DNA from 2 places in the Bacillus sp. MUM 13 genome. Region 2 is predicted to be linked to the other one. Evidence: riboswitches for the same ligand, from Rfam matches in the RefSeq annotation. Region 2 holds a riboswitch; the other holds the start of a gene.
What was found. A riboswitch is a leader RNA that binds a small molecule or an ion and turns the genes downstream of it on or off. The one in region 2 is predicted to bind S-adenosylmethionine.
Positions count from the first base shown of each region.

Region 1: it holds a riboswitch for S-adenosylmethionine, as region 2 does, so the genes downstream of both, BIV59_RS05790 (sugar ABC transporter substrate-binding protein) here and BIV59_RS13605 (methionine ABC transporter ATP-binding protein) in region 2, are expected to answer to the same signal.

Region 1 covers NZ_MLYQ01000017.1:30,143-38,254, reverse strand. The annotation lists gene pepF (oligoendopeptidase F) at 21-1,832, shown strand; SAM riboswitch class I at 1,954-2,113, shown strand; gene BIV59_RS05790 (sugar ABC transporter substrate-binding protein) at 2,379-3,452, shown strand; gene BIV59_RS05785 (sugar ABC transporter ATP-binding protein) at 3,499-5,037, shown strand; gene BIV59_RS05780 (ABC transporter permease) at 5,006-6,037, shown strand; gene BIV59_RS05775 (LCP family protein) at 6,383-7,363, shown strand; gene BIV59_RS05770 (S8 family peptidase) at 7,450-8,112, opposite strand, start outside.
Region 2 covers NZ_MLYQ01000047.1:33,692-41,803, reverse strand. The annotation lists gene BIV59_RS13625 (DUF2243 domain-containing protein) at 335-802, shown strand; gene BIV59_RS13620 (cytochrome c oxidase assembly protein) at 811-1,608, shown strand; gene BIV59_RS13615 (CsbD family protein) at 1,720-1,884, opposite strand; gene BIV59_RS13610 (alpha/beta hydrolase) at 1,948-2,703, opposite strand; SAM riboswitch class I at 2,770-2,870, opposite strand; SAM riboswitch class I at 3,115-3,232, shown strand; gene BIV59_RS13605 (methionine ABC transporter ATP-binding protein) at 3,393-4,409, shown strand; gene BIV59_RS13600 (methionine ABC transporter permease) at 4,399-5,067, shown strand; gene BIV59_RS13595 (MetQ/NlpA family ABC transporter substrate-binding protein) at 5,064-5,912, shown strand; gene BIV59_RS13590 (M20 family metallopeptidase) at 5,970-7,160, shown strand; gene BIV59_RS13585 (VOC family protein) at 7,306-7,737, shown strand; gene BIV59_RS13580 (efflux RND transporter permease subunit) at 8,000-8,112, opposite strand, start outside.

The DNA.
Region 1 (8,112 bases), on a different contig from region 2:
TTTTATTGGAGGAGACAATGATGGAAAAAACAATGGAAAAGCGGCTTTTCCGTTCTGAAGTACCTGTGGAGCAGACCTGGAATCTTGAGGATTTATTTTCTTCCAGAGAAGACTGGAAAGCACAATTAGAGAATATTAATCAGGAAATTCCTGCGCTATGTGAATATCAGGGGCAGCTAAGTAACAGGGATAAGCTTGTGCAATGCTTGGAGCTTCGGGAGCAGCTTCATATGAAATTGACCAGGGCAGGGACATATGCATCATTGAGAAGATCGGCAGATGGAACAGACTCTGTCAATCAGGCAGATTATGCACAATTTTCTGCGCTGATGACTAAGGTGAATGCTGCCCTTTCATTTATTGATTCTGAAATTCTTGAATTGCCAGAGTCAGACTTAAGAGAATACGTAGCATCAGAACCAAACCTTAAGGTATTTGAGAAGAATTTATTAGAATTGCTGGAGACGAAAAAACATAAGCTTTCACCAGAAACAGAAAAGGCTCTTGCTGCATTAGGAGATGTGCACAGCTCACCTTATAAAGTATATGAAATGGGCAAATTGGCCGATATGCAGTTTCAGCCGATACATGATGAAGAGGGAAATGAATATCCGGTTTCTTTTTCTTTATTTGAAGACCGTTATGAATTCTCACCGGATACGGCTCTTCGCAGGAAAGCATACGGATCATTCGTGAATACATTAAAACAATATAAAAATACCTTTGCCCAAGCATATTCGGCAGAGGTTTCGAAGCAGGTCGCACTTTCACGGCTGCGCAGCTATGAATCTGTCACGGAAATGCTGCTTGAGCCCCAGCAGGTAACAGCTGGCATGTATAATAATCAGCTCGATATCATCCAGGGTGAGCTTGCTCCTCATATGCGCCGCTACGCCCAGCTGAAAAAAAAGGTGATGGGGCTTGATAAGATGCTTTTCTGTGATTTGAAAGCGCCGCTTGATCCTGAATTTAATCCAGCAACAACGTATGAAGATGCGTGCGAAGTCATTCTTGAAGCACTAAAGGTAATGGGACCCGAGTATAGTGAAATCATGAAAAAGGGGCTGACAGAAAGATGGGTTGACCGTACAGACAATGTCGGAAAAGGAACGGGGGCTTTCTGTTCAAGCCCGTATGGAGTTCATCCATATATTTTAATTACCTGGCAGGATACTATGCGCGGCGCATTTGTATTAGCACATGAGCTGGGACATGCCGGACATTTTTACCTGGCTAACAAAAATCAGCGGCTATTCAATACAAGGCCATCAACCTATTTCGTTGAAGCCCCGTCCACACTAAATGAGCTTCTTTTGGCGAAGCATCTCCTTGCTAATACGGAAGATAAGCAGATGAGGCGCTGGATCATCCTGCAGCTGCTTGGAACCTATTACCATAATTTTGTGACACATTTGCTCGAGGGGGAATATCAGCGAAGAGTATACATGCATGCTGAAAATGGCCATCCCCTAACTGCAAAAACCTTGTCTGAAATAAAAGGAAACGTTCTTGCCGGCTTTTGGGGAGATGCTGTAGAAATAGATGAAGATGCAAGCTTAACCTGGATGCGCCAGCCGCATTATTATATGGGTTTATATCCGTATACCTACTCTGCAGGATTGACCGCATCCACAGCAGCTGCCCAAATGATCCAGGAAGAGGGCCAGCCGGCTGTTGACAGGTGGCTGGAAGTCCTGCGCGCAGGCGGAACAAAAAAACCGCTGGAACTTCTGAAGCATGCTGGAGTAGATATGTCGAAGCCGGAGTGCATCAAACAGGCAGTATCCTATGTTGGCTCCCTTGTTGATGAATTAATTGCTTTATATGAATGATATATAGAAGTTTGATTTTAATTTATCGACAATAAAGATTTTTCTAAAAACTGTTGCAATAAGAATCAGATGATGGTATATTCACCACAGGAAAAAAATTGAATAATGTTTTGCTTTAAAACTCTTATCCAGAGTAGGCGGAGGGATTTGGCCCGATGATGCCCAGCAACCGACTGTAATTCCGTTGTGAGACGGGGCGCGTGATAAAATGCGCCGGTATTTATACCAGAGGGCACGGTGCTAATTCCAGCAGAAAGATTATTCTTTCTGAGAGATAAGAGGTTAGAAGATCTATTTTTGTATTCTTCAAGCCTCTTTCTTTTACAGAAAGGGGCTTTTATTTTTTTGCTTTGTTTAATCTTGCTGCCAGACTTCCGTTTTCAGGTGCGCAGTTTCCGGAAGCAGTTATGCTTTCGTCTCACAGAACTCATTAAGAAACAACAATCTAAAAAAAGAGCCTTTAAAAATGGAAAACAGGAGGGTATTCGGCTAAAAGAGAAATTCCAGGAGTCAGAAAAACTCAAATATAACGAGGGAGAGAAATCAATGAAGAAAAATATATGGAAATCATCAATGGCCTTAATTTTTATTTTAATGCTGCTGGCAGGCTGCCAGCCGCATGTAGGGAAGCAAACAGCTGCTGATTCAAAAGCAAGTGATAAAAATCCGCTTGCAAATAAGAAAGTGGCACTTATTATGCAGCAGAATCTTGGTACATTCTCTGCACAATATATCGATGGTGTGAAGGAACAGGCTGCAAAATTTGGGGGGAAGGTTACAGTATTCACCTCTGATGGAGACCTTGCAAAAATGTCCTCTAATGTTGATGCAGCGATTAATCAGGGCTTTGATGCCATTTTAATTGACCATGGCACAAAAGAAGCACTAACAGCCGGCGTGAAAAAGGCCATTGATAAAAAAATTCCCGTTATCGCATTCGATGCTGAAGTCAGTGTACCGGGTGTAACAGTTCTTGAGCAAGGGGATCAGCAGATGGCAGAGGCTACGCTTGAAAAACTGGCAAAGGATTCGGGAGGCAAAGCCAATATCGTGAAAATTTGGGTTGCGGGATTTGCACCGATGGAAAGAAGGCAAATTGCCTATAAAGACTTTTTAGCCAAAAATACAGGAATCAAAGAGGTTTCTGCTTTTGGGGCAGCTACTCAAAATACGGCTCTTGACACCCAATCGCAAATGGAAGCTATTTTAAAACAGTATCCTAAAAAAGGCCAAATCACAGCAGTATGGGCTTCTTGGGATGAATTTGCCAAAGGGGCGGTGCGGGCCATTAAACAGGCGGGCAGAACGGATATCAAAGTTTATGGAATCGACATGAGCGATGAGGATCTTCAAATGATCCAGGATAAAAACAGCCCATGGGTGGCTTCAGCTGCAGTTGATCCAAAGGATATCGGAAGAATTCAGGTTCGTTATGCTTATCAAAAACTCAGCTCCGGATCCGCGCCTGATAAAGTAAAGTTAAATCCGGTGTTCGTCACCAAGGAAGAATTGCCGGCAGAACAAATTACGACAGCAGAGCTCAATAAATATGTGAAAGGCTGGGGACACAGCGAGCAGGGATACACAGAAAAACTCAAAGACCTGGAAAATGGGAAGTAATGAATTGTAAAGCCCAGCCCCAGGCTTATGGAAGGGGGAGCATAAATTGAGTGCTAAATTGCTGGAGATGAAAAGCATTTCGAAATCATTCGGCCAAGTGAAGGCCTTGAATAAGGCAAAATTAGAGCTGAGAGCAGGAGAAGTGCATGCGCTGCTCGGAGCAAATGGTGCCGGTAAAAGCACACTGATTAAAATTCTTTCAGGGGTGTTCACTGAGGACAACGGTGAAATTGTATTGGACGGCAGAACCGTCAGCTTCCGCTCTCCTAAGGAAGCCAAAGACTGTGGAATTCATTGCGTGTACCAGGAGGTGGATACAGCCATTGTTCCGCAATTGTCAGTTGCTGAAAATATTTTGCTGGATTCATTTGCCGCGGAAAGAAAATGGTTTGTATCAAGGAAAAAGATGCTCAAACAGGCACATGACGCTTTGATTCAGCTTCATGCAGGGGGGATTTCACCTGATAAGCCGGCGTCTGCTCTCACCCTGGCAGAAAAACAAATGGTCCTGATAGCACGTGCCCTTGTCAGGGAGGCAAAAATCATTATTTTTGATGAGCCGACAGCCCCTCTTTCGCTTGAAGAAACACGGCATTTATTTGAAATTATCCAGAAGCTGAAAAAGAGGGGGGTAGCAAGCATTTTTATCTCTCACAGGCTCCCGGAGGTTTTTGAAATTTGTGACCGCATTACGGTAATGAGGGATGGAGAAGCAGTAGGAACGTTCCTTTCCCCGGAAATCACCCAGCAGCAAGTGGTAGACAAGATGCTTGGCAGCCAGCTGAGCATGGAGCTATTAAGACCCGGGAGCAAAATAGGAGATGTGCTGCTTGAGGTCAGGCATTTGGACGATGATGAGATGCTTAGAGATATTTCTTTCTCTGTTTCAAAAGGAGAAGTTGTCGGTGTAGTGGGTCTTGTCGGAGCAGGGAAGACAGAACTGGCCAAAGCTCTGTTTGGCCTGAGTCCCTGGAAGAGCGGGGAGGTCGTTGTACACGGGGAACATTTTAGATTTAAGCATCCCTCTCAGGCAATTAAGGCTGGCTTTGCCCTTGTACCGGAAGAAAGGCGGAAAGAGGGGCTGTTTATCGGGGAATCTGTCCAGGCCAATATCACTTTTCCTCATCTGAGGAGATTCTCCAGCTATTCATTTTTAAAGAAAAAGGCGGAACAAAAATATACAGAAGAAATGATTGATACACTTGGAATAAAAACGCATAGCAGCCAAACTCCCGTAATGAACTTAAGCGGCGGAAATCAGCAAAAGGTAGCTATCGGAAAGTGGATGTCCGGACAAGCAGAAATTTATCTGTTTGATGAGCCAGCCAAGGGTGTGGATATAGGAGCAAAGAAGGATATTTTTCAGCTCATACACCGCCTGGCCGGCAGCGGAAAGGGAGTTCTTTACTTTTCATGTGATATTACTGAAATTCTTGCGGTATCCGATCGGCTTCTGGTTATGTATGATGGAGCAATTGTGAAGGAACTGACAGCGGCTGAGGCGACACAGGAGGAAATCCTGCTGTATGCAAGCGGAGGAAAGGAAGATGGAAATGAACGGGAAATTCATCGGGTTTTTATTTAAATATGGAGCCATCCTTTTAATGGTGCTGATATTAATTTATTTTAGCTTGGTGAATGGCGCATTTCTTTCTTATGGAAATATATCGGACATTCTGAGGTCCATATCCATCGTTACACTGCTTGCTTTAGGAGTCACATTTACGCTGATTGTGGATGGCTTTGATTTATCTGTCGGTTCGACGATGAGCTTGTCTACAGTTTTGACATCGTCGCTCATGGTATGGTTTCAGCTTCCCCTTTGGCTCGTTATCATCCTTCCAATCATTACAGGTGTGCTCGTAGGGTTATTTAATGCCTTGCTGATAGTGAAAATCAGGATTCCGGATCTTCTTGCAACACTTGGAGTCATGTATATTGTTTCAGGCTTTCACCGGACATATACAGAGGGGTACTCTATTTATAGCCATATGGAAATGACAACAGGAGGAAAAGCCCCAGGCGAATTTTATAAAAGCTTTCTGTGGGTAGGACAGGGGGAACTGGGTGGAGTGCCTGTTCCTGTTATTATCATGCTGGTGTTTGTGGCTGCTGTGTTCATTATTCTGACCCATACCAGATGGGGCAGAATTTTGTATATGACAGGCGGAAATGCTGAAGCTGCACGCCTGTCTGGCATAAATGTCAATAAAGTGAAGCTGCTGTCTTACATTGTTTCTGGAATATTTGCTTCATTGGCAGGGATTCTTTTTGCCGCCCGTGTTGGATCAGGGCAGATCGATGCAGGTTCATCCATGCTTATGGAAGCTGTTGCAGCTGTATTCGTCGGTTTTTCCGTTCTTGGTGCAGGCAAGCCGAATGCGCTCGGCACATTTTTCGGAGCTGCTTTGATAGGTGTTTTGTTAAATGGTTTAACCATGCTGAATCTTCCTTATTACGCATTTGAAATTGTGAAAGGCACGGTTCTTGTGCTTGCCCTGGCCGTAACCTATATCCATGTAGGAAAAAGGAGCGGAAGCCTTAGGAAAAAACGGCTTCAGCAGCCAGTGAAAAAGGCGGGCTGACTATACAGACAGACCAGGATGAGGCGATGCCGCTTTCGGCATCGTCTTTTAATTTGGAGAATTTTTAGCCATGGTATTCTCTGAGTACTCCTCTCAAACCTTCACTTGCTGAGATTGGATTTTTACCTCTGATTAAAATAGGCCTTCTTATCAAGAAGCTCTCTTCATTGCTGGGCAGCGGACTTATAAGCAAGTGAAAAGGGATTAAAAAATAGCTAAAAAGTTTCCTTCAATAAAATATTGACGTAAACGTGTTAAATTATGGTATATTGAAGGATAGCAGGATTTTTTCTCAAAAGTCATTAATAAAATGAACGTTTTTATAACATATGGGTGGTGCATGCTGTGGAAACACGTACAGGCAGAAAGCAGCAAAAAAAGAAAAAGAAATCTGTTTTAAAGGGCATATTAACTTTTGTTTTCCTTATTTTTTTAGCAGCAGGAGGATATGCGGGTTTTCAATATTATGAGGGCTTAAAACAGGCCAAGCCTGCAGCTCAGCTGGAAAAACACTATGATGATTTTCAGGCTGCCGATAAAATTGAGGGTATACAAAATGTGCTTCTGCTGGGTATTGATGCCCGCAAAAAGGGTGAAGTATCACGTACGGACAGCATCATGGTCGGGCAATATGATACAGATACCGAACAGCTTAAACTTGTTTCGATTATGAGAGATAATTACGTTGACATTCCGGGGCACGGCAAGAATAAAATCAATGCAGCATTTTCATTTGGCGGACCTGAACTGCTTCGTAAAACAATTGAACAAAACTTTGGCATTGATGTAAATTATTATGCATTGGTTGATTTTAAAGGCTTTGAAAAAATTGTAGATGCACTATCACCTGAAGGCATTCAGATTGATGTGGAGAAAGCTATGTCCAAGAACATCGGTGTTAATCTGAAACAGGGAGTCCAAAAACTTCATGGGAAAGAATTGCTTGGATATGCAAGATTCCGCCACGATGCAAGAGGGGACTTTGGGCGTGTAGAACGCCAGCAGAAGGTAATTGGAGCTCTTAAGGAAAAATTTTTGAGCGTAAGCGGAGTGGTCAAGCTTCCTAAAATGGTCGGAACCATCCAGCCTTACATTGATACAAATATGAAGACTTTGACGGCAATTGGCATTGCAAAGGATATTATTATCAATAAAAGTAATATTCAAACGATGGTCATTCCGGTTAAAGATGGCTTTAAAGAAACCAGATATCCTAATGCTGGACAGGTTTTAGAGCCTGATTTAGCCAAAAATAAAGAAGCACTGCAGGAATTCCTTGTCAATGGAAATCAAGAAACGGAATACGGTCTATCCAGCCCGAAATGATCAGGACAATGAAGGAAACCGTTACTTTTAGATAGAAAGAAAAAAGCAGCCTCATCTCGATGAGCTGCTTTTTCTTATGCTGAAATTTATTTCTTCACTATGATTTTTGTTGGTTTGCTTACGTTTCCTGCTTTATCTCTTGCATAGAGGTATATGGGGCCTGTTGCTTTCTTGCTCATGTATATGGTGAATTGCCCCTTTTTCCCAGCCCTGGCTGTTCCAGAAGTTTTTCCTTTATTGACTGCTTTTACAGAAGATAAAGGTTCAGCCCTTCCGGTGATCTTATTGTCATGGAAGCTTGCCTTTGGTGCAGACGGGGCCGTTTTATCCTTTACGATGACTTTGACGGATTTACTGTTTCTTTTTGCCAGATCAGTAGTGTGTACATACAAAGCAGAGTATGCTTTTTGCCTTGCTATCTTAATCTTGTAGGACCCTTTGCTGTCGCTGACGGCCTCGCCAATAAGTCTTTTGGATGTATTGATAGCCTTGACAGCCAGTCCAGGCTGCGCTTTTCCAGTGATATAGCTGCTTTTGTCAGTGACAGATGCAACTGTTGGGACAGAGGGAGCAGCTCCTTTTTGCACGTAAACTTTAAGGGTTGTTTTCGCAGCGTGATCCTTAGAAGAGATCGTGACAGAAAGCTGCTGATTTGCTTTTTGGACTGGTATATTTACAGTGAAGCTTCCGTTAGCGGATGCCGCTGATTTTCCAAGCAATTTCATGCCATTTCTCACTTCAATCAGGGA
Region 2 (8,112 bases):
TGCAAAACACAAAAAACCCCTAATAGATAATACCCCGATTTTTTTGACCTTAAACATCTTATTTCATAGAAAATTAAAAAGCTGTATATTTTTTTTAGTCTTCTTTTTAAAATCGAGCTAAACAAGCTTGAGTCCATGGTTCGCGTACCTTTATAAAATTTGTATCTTATGGATTACCAGCTCACCGCCCGCCCGCGGAAAGCGAGCATGATCACCCACCCTTGTTTTATGGCTTTTCTGCGGTTCTGTGTTTTGTTGGCGGGGTTAATGGGAAAGAAGTGTAATAAGTTCGAGTGATCGTGAACGTTCCTACAAAAGCACAGGGGAGGAACTTATGTCTTCTGCAACTAATTATCTGAGCCGAAACCTTTGGTCGGGGATCCTGTTTGGTATTGGCTTGATCGCTTTTATTGATGAGGCGGTTTTTCATCAGCTTCTGCACTGGCATCACTTTTACGACAAATCCACACTTGCTGTTGGACTGGTTTCTGATGGCCTGTTTCACGCGTTAAGCTGGTTTGCCACAATTGCTTCTTTGTTCATGGTGGCTGACCTTCGCAGGCGAGAGGCTTGGCGGCGGACAAGGTGGTGGGGAGGTGTGCTGCTCGGAGCAGGCTTGTTTCAATTTTATGATGGTACTGTCCAGCATAAACTCATGGGATTGCACCAGATTCGTTATGTGTCAAACTTGTTCATTTATGACGTGGTCTGGAATATCTTCGCGGTCGCTATGATAGTGATTGGAGCAGTGATTACCGGCAGAAAGGGAAAAGCCACAAGCCAAGAGGAGAATATCTCGTGAATCATCATATGGAACACGCTAGCGGCAGTTCACCTGAAATTATCTTTCCGATGTTTTTCATCATCGTTCTCTTCTCGTTTTTGTATATGGGTGCGGCCTATGTCCTGAAACGCCGCAAGCAGTTGCGCCAATGGCCGCTGCACCGCTGTATCTTTTGGATTCTTGGTGTTTCTTGTGCCATTTTTGCTGTCGATGGACCTCTGGCAGAACAGGCACATACTGATTTTAACTGCCATATGACTGCCCATCTCCTTCTTGGGATGCTTGCGCCACTGCTTATTGCTCTTTCAGTTCCTATGACTCTTTTGCTGCGCACAGTCAAGATTTCTTTTGCGCGAAGGCTTACACAGGTTATGAAAATTAAAATCGTACACCTATTCTTTCATCCCGTTGTGGCTGCTATCCTGAATATTGGCGGCCTCTGGCTGCTTTACACGACAAATTTATACTCTGTAATGCACACGAATATGGTATGGTATGTTGTCATACATATGCACATCTTCATCGCTGGGTATCTTTTCACAGTTTCCATGATTTATATGGATCCGGTCAGCTGCAGATACCCATTTGCTTATCGTGCGATAGTATTAGTGCTGGCTTCCGCTGGACACGGGATTTTATCAAAGTACATCTATGCAAATCCGCCCGCTGGTGTAGTGGCAGCCCAGGCAAAAACAGGGGGGATGCTCATGTACTATGGCGGGGATGCAATTGAACTCATCATGATTTTTATTTTTTGCCTCCAATGGTTTAGAGCCACGCGACCTAAAGCGTTTGCATCGGTAAGAAGGGAGACTTCTTTATAAGGTAAAAAGCAGCCGTCCAAAAAAATGGAGGGCTGCTTTTTAGTAGTTTTCTGCTTTATCGTAATAAGGAAGCTGCAGGTTTTCTGCAGCTTCCTAGTGTATGGTTTAGTATTAATCTTTTAGTTTGCCAATTCCTTCTTGAATTTCGCCTTTTAACTTATCTTTCTTGCCTTCGCCCTGCATTCTTTTATCATCGCTGGCATTGCCCATTTGGTCCTTGGCTTCACCTTTGACTTTATTTACAGCACCTTTGACTTTATCAGATAAACCGCTCATCTTTATCTTCCTCCTTCATTGGTTTACTTGTTATTTACCCGCAGAGGAGTCTGTTAAACAATATTATGATGCCATTTCTTTCTTGGAATGTTCTTCAATAAAGCGAAGCGTATTTTTGATAATGTGTTCCTTATCATAATCAAGGGAGGCCACATGGTATGACTGTTTAAGGGCGATGAGTTCTTTTTCAGGCGAAGCGGCCTGATCATAAAGATAAAATGAACATTCTGCCGGAACCACATGGTCTTCAACCGAATAAAACAGAAGCAGGGGACAGGTTGTTTTTTTAACATTTTCACTAGTCTTATCCATAAGTGACAGCAGCTGCTTAATTGAGTGCAGCGGCACTTCTGGATAGGTGATTTCTTTTGCCGATGGATCCTTGATATCTGGTGAGCCATCCGGGATGAAAAGGGGGGATTGGACTTTTCGGTATTGCTCATATTGCGGCACCTTTAAAGCTGCATTAACTGTAATGACGCCATCACAGTTTGTCTTCGAAGCCAAATCAATGGCCAAAGCCCCGCCCATAGACTGCCCCAGGATATAAACCCTGCTGCAGGTTTGCTGAAGAACGCAGTAGGCGTCTTCCAGGTTTTGAATCCAATCTTGATAAGAACAGACTTTCAGGTCGCTCGCAGCTGATCCGTGCCCTTTTAAACGGGGTGCATAAACCGTATATCCCTTCTCGGCAAACTGGCTCCCTAAATATTCAACACTCTGAGGAGTCCCGTTAAAGCCGTGGCAAATTAAAATTCCTGTAGAATTGCCGGGATAGAAAAAGGATTCAGCACCAGGAATAACAGGGGATAATGACATGAGAAAAACTCCTTTCTAATATAAAAAACTTTCCTTGCCCGGCTGCAAAGAAAGTTTTTTAGACAAATCTTATCAGCCAAAGCAAATATGCTTTGCTGGTAGGAGCACCTTTCATGAGGCTGCTGTGAAGTCATTGAGCCAGATCTCTCGTTCACTCGTGATAATGGTATATGAAGTTTATAATTAACTATTCTTATTAATTTACTTGGTTTTATAATAACACGATATGATTTTTTTCGTCAACCGTTCCCTCTTTTATCTGTAAAATCTTGTTCTGAATTCTTTTTGTAGACATAAAATAGAAGGACCAGCCGGAAATTTTTATTGGGAATTTTAAAAAAATATTGACTTATCCCTTAAGCCCGCCTAATATTGTAGTTACAAATTAAAAAACAATTGAATAAATGCTATTACTTATCCAGAGAGGTGGAGGGACTGGCCCTGCGAAACCTCGGCAACGGGTTTGCTTCTTATTGCAAATACCGTGCTAATTCCTGCAAATCGATACAATCGGTTTGAAAGATAAGAAGTAGATCGGCTTATACATATAAACCCTTCTTCTTATCTGTCATGGATAAAAGAAGGGTTTTTTCGTTTCCGGAAGATTGGAGAAAGGGGCGGCTTATATGTATATTTCTGATTAAACTTATAAGGATAATTGGTTAATAGCGCCGTAGGAGGAATTAGAATTGATTGAAATCAGAAATGTTTCAAAGGTTTATCAGGGAAAAACCCCTATTCATGCACTAAATAATATTTCTTTGACAATAGATAAGGGAAATATTTTTGGAATCATAGGATTTTCAGGAGCAGGAAAAAGCACGTTAATAAGATGTCTTAATCGGTTAGAGGAACCGACAGAAGGAACAATCAGCATTGATGGATTGGACTTGATGTCATTGAATGAAAGTGAACTTAGGAAAACACGCAGGGAAATTGGGATGATTTTTCAGCATTTTAATCTGCTTTCTGCTAAAACCGTTTTTGACAATATTGCAATGCCGCTATATCTGCAGGGAAAAAAGAAGCGGGATGTTCAAAAAAAGGTGCTGGATCTCATTGAATTTGTTGGACTAAGCGGAAAGGAAAATGTTTATCCGGGCCACCTGTCTGGCGGACAAAAACAGCGTGTCGGAATCGCGAGGGCCCTTGTGACAGATCCCCAAATCCTGCTTTGCGATGAGGCAACATCCGCATTGGATCCAGAAACAACAAAAAATGTTCTTGAGCTGTTAAGAAAGGTAAATAAAGCTTACAGCATTACCATTGTCCTGATTACACATGAAATGAGTGTAATTCGTGATTTATGCGATAGGGTCGCGGTGATTGACGACGGGGAAATCGTTGAAGAAGGGACAGTTTATGATGTGTTTACTAATCCTCAGGAAAGAATTACCCGTAATTTCGTTAATACCGTTTTGCAAAATGAAATACCGCCTCATTTATCGAAGAAAATAAGAAGCGGGACCTATTACCGTCTTGTTTTTCTGGGGGAAAAAGCGGCACGCCCTTTACTATCGGAAGTTTCCAAGCGGTTTGATATTCATCTGAACATCCTGTATGGATCTATTACAGAGCTGCAGGAAAAACCATACGGAAATCTTTTTATTGCGATTGACGGAGAAATTGAGGAAAGAAATAAAGCCATCCAATTTATCTTGAATAGCGGAATCGACATAAAGGAGGCTGAAGCGCATGGAGCTTAATTGGGAATTTTTCTGGCCGCAGTTTTTCCAGGCCTGTGAAGAGACGTTTCTCACTGTGTTTGGATCATTTATTTTTGGAACAATCATAGGACTGCCTTTAGGCATCATTCTTGTAATCACGAGACCCGGACATATCATGGAAAATAAAGCGGTCTTTCTTGCCCTGAATACCATTGTGAATATTGTCCGTTCTGTACCCTTTATTATTCTTCTGGTTGCTATTATTCCATTTACAAGGCTTGTGACGGGGACATCAATAGGTGTAGCGGCAGCAATTGTGCCTTTGTCCATTTTTGTAGGCCCGTATCTTGCAAGGCTGATTGAAAATTCCATGCTCGAGGTGGATAAAGGCGTCCTGGAAACAGCTCACGCAATGGGAGCCACAAAAATGCAGATTATCACTAAATTCATTATCCCGGAAGCGGTGCCATCATTAATACTTTCGTTTACTACAGCGACAATCGGGCTGATCGGTTCGACAGCAGCGGCGGGCGCTGTAGGTGCAGGGGGTCTTGGAAACCTTGCAATTACTTATGGCTATCAGCGTTTTATCACTATCGTTATTGTCATTACAGTCGTATTGCTTATCGTTAGCGTTCAGCTTATTCAAAGCTTTGGAAATACATGGTCAAGATATGTGAGGAGGAAAAGAGGATGAAAAGATTAAGTATTGTTTTAGCGGCAGTTGCAAGTTTGATATTGGTGTTAGGAGCATGCTCATCAAATACAGCTTCCAAGGATGGAGGCACGCGCACAATAAAAATAGGGATAAATGGGGACGACAATGATCTTTGGAGCCTTGTCCAAAAACAGGTAAAAAACGATGGAATCAACCTGAAAATTGTATCTTTTTCAGATTATGTCCAGCCCAATACAGCCTTAAATGATGGCAGCATTGATTTAAATTCTTTCCAGACCATCACCTATATGAATCAATTCAAACATGATCACAACCTGGATATCTCAGCAATCGGCTCAACAGTTATAGCGCCAATGGGGGTTTATTCAAAAAAATATAAAAAGATAGACGACATACCGGACGGGGCTACCATTACAATACCTGATGATGTAACAAATGCTGGCCGGGCCCTTAAGCTTTTGGCATCGGCAAAGCTAATTACTCTAGTGGATAATTTCGATCCGAGAGGCAGTGTGGACCAAATCAAAGACAATCCAAAGCATTTGAATATCAAACCGATTGCAGCAGGACAAACAGCCAGATCGCTTGAAGATGTGGGAGCAGCTGTCATTAATAATGGGTTTGCCGTGCAAGCCGGCCTGCAGCCTTCCAAAGATCCGCTTTATAAGGAAAATCCGAATGATAAATCGGCCCAGCCTTATATCAACGTAATTGCTGCTGCCACAAAAAATAAAAAGGATAAAGATTTCCTTAAAATCGTAAAAGCATATCAGTCGAAAGCCGTTCACGATTACATCATTAAACGTGATAAAGGTGCTACAGTGCCAGTAGTGACCTCGATAGATAAAATTAAAAACTTATAGGCTGAAAGCTTTTAGCTGGCCAGCCCAAAATATAGCTAAGAGAGAGGAGAGGTTTATATGACAGTAGAAGTTGAAACACAAAGAGATTTGATTGTGAGAAGCATTGAGGATGGCAGTGGCAGATATATAGAAGCGAGCCATTACATCCACGAAAATCCTGAAATAGGGAACCAGGAATATCTTGCATCCGATACATTAACTAATATCCTGGAGGAAGCTGGCTTTGAAGTGACAAGAAATGTCGCCGGCCATGAAACGGGCTTTATAGCAAGAAAATCCTCAGGAAAACCGGGCCCCTCGATTGCGTTTTTAGCAGAATATGATGCTTTGCCGGGACTTGGGCATGCCTGCGGCCACAATATTATTGGAACAACGAGTATTGCTGCTGGAATTGCTTTATCAAAGGTGGTTGAGGAAACCGGCGGAGAAACTGTTGTTTTCGGTACCCCTGCAGAAGAAGGAGGCCCTAATGGAAGTGCGAAGGGGAGCTTCGTTAAACATGGATTGCTCGAAGGCATAGACGCTGCGCTCATGATACACCCAAGCGGTAAAACAGGGCTGACAAGTCCGTCTTTGGCAGTTGATCCTTTAGATTTTTTCTTTTACGGAAAAGCGGCACATGCTGCGGGATCACCGGAAGAAGGAATAAATGCCTTAGATGCAGTCATTGGTATATTCAATGGAATCAATGCCCTTCGGCAGCAATTGCCTTCAGATGTAAGAATACACGGAATCATTACCCATGGAGGAGATGCACCTAATATTATTCCTGACTTTGCCTCCGCCCGTTTCTTTATTCGTGCCAGCACATGGAAACGTGCGGAGGAAGTGTCAGCTAAGGTCAGGAATGTTGCTCAGGGTGCCGCACTTGCTGCAGGAGCTACCGTAAAGATTGAGCGATTCCAAAATGAAGTGCATGATATTGTTATCAATACATCTTTGGATGAAGTTCTTCGGGAAGAACTGGAGAACCTAGGAGAAACCGTTGATAAGAGAAGCGGAGGAATTGGCTCCACAGATGCCGGCAATGTAAGCCATGTGGTGCCGACAGCACATCCTTATATCAAAATCGGTCCTGACGAACTGATTGCACACACAAATGAATTCCGCGAGGCTGCCGGCTCCAGTCAGGGAGAACACGCATTATTAACAGGAGCCAAAGCCCTTGCATTGACAGGCTACCGGCTCCTGACAGACAAAGAATTGCTTCAAAAAGTCAAAACAGAATTCCGCAGCGCGGAAAAATAAACCATGCAAAAAAATCATAAAACCCTGAATCAGCGGGTTTTATGATTTTTTTTAGGGGTCTGACCCCGTTTTGTCGAAAAATATTTAATTTAAATGAAGTTCCCTGCGTTTATACTGTGTTTAAACAGTGGTTAGGAGTGGTGATATGGTCCCGCAGCGTGTAACGCTTATTACAATAGGAGCAATTGATTTGCCGGAACTTCGCGCTTTTTATCAAAAGATGGGCTGGAGTGAACCGGAAATGAGTTCAGATCAATATGCAGTGTTTAAAACAGCTGGTGTGCTGTTGTCCCTCTTTCCTTTAAAAGAACTGGAAGCTGATTCGGGAGTGCAGATTCATAAATCTAAGGATGCCTATCAAGCTATTGCTCTGGCCATTAACGTAAATACACCTGAAGAAGTTGATGCCGTTATTGGCCATATCCGAAAAATAGGAGGGAAAATCCTCCGCGAACCAAGTGATGCATTCTGGGGAGGGCGAACCGCTTATTTTGCAGATATTGAAAATAACATCTGGGAGGTAGCTTGGAATCCCGATTCGGTATTTGACGAAAAAGGGGCTATGACTTCTTTTTAGTAATGGTCTGCAGATCATTCCTGTTCGGCAGGTATGGTATACCTGACTTGATTGCAGTAAAGGGAAAGAAGTAGACGCAGGCGCCATGGCGCCGCGTCACCCTGCATGGCGCCCCCAAAAGCCAAGGAGAACTTACAGAAGACGAGCGGCACAAACGCTGACCTAAATATAGCTTTAATATACATATCACCCGAAGACCTGTAATATGGGAAAAACAAAAATGCCCCTCACGGAATGTGAGGGGCATTTAAAGCATTATGCTTTATTTCCTTTTTTTCTTTTTGCCGAAGCTTGTGATGAATTCGTATACGACAGGGACGATGACAAGTGTTAACAAAGTGGAACTGATCAAGCCGCCAATTACGGTGACGCCCA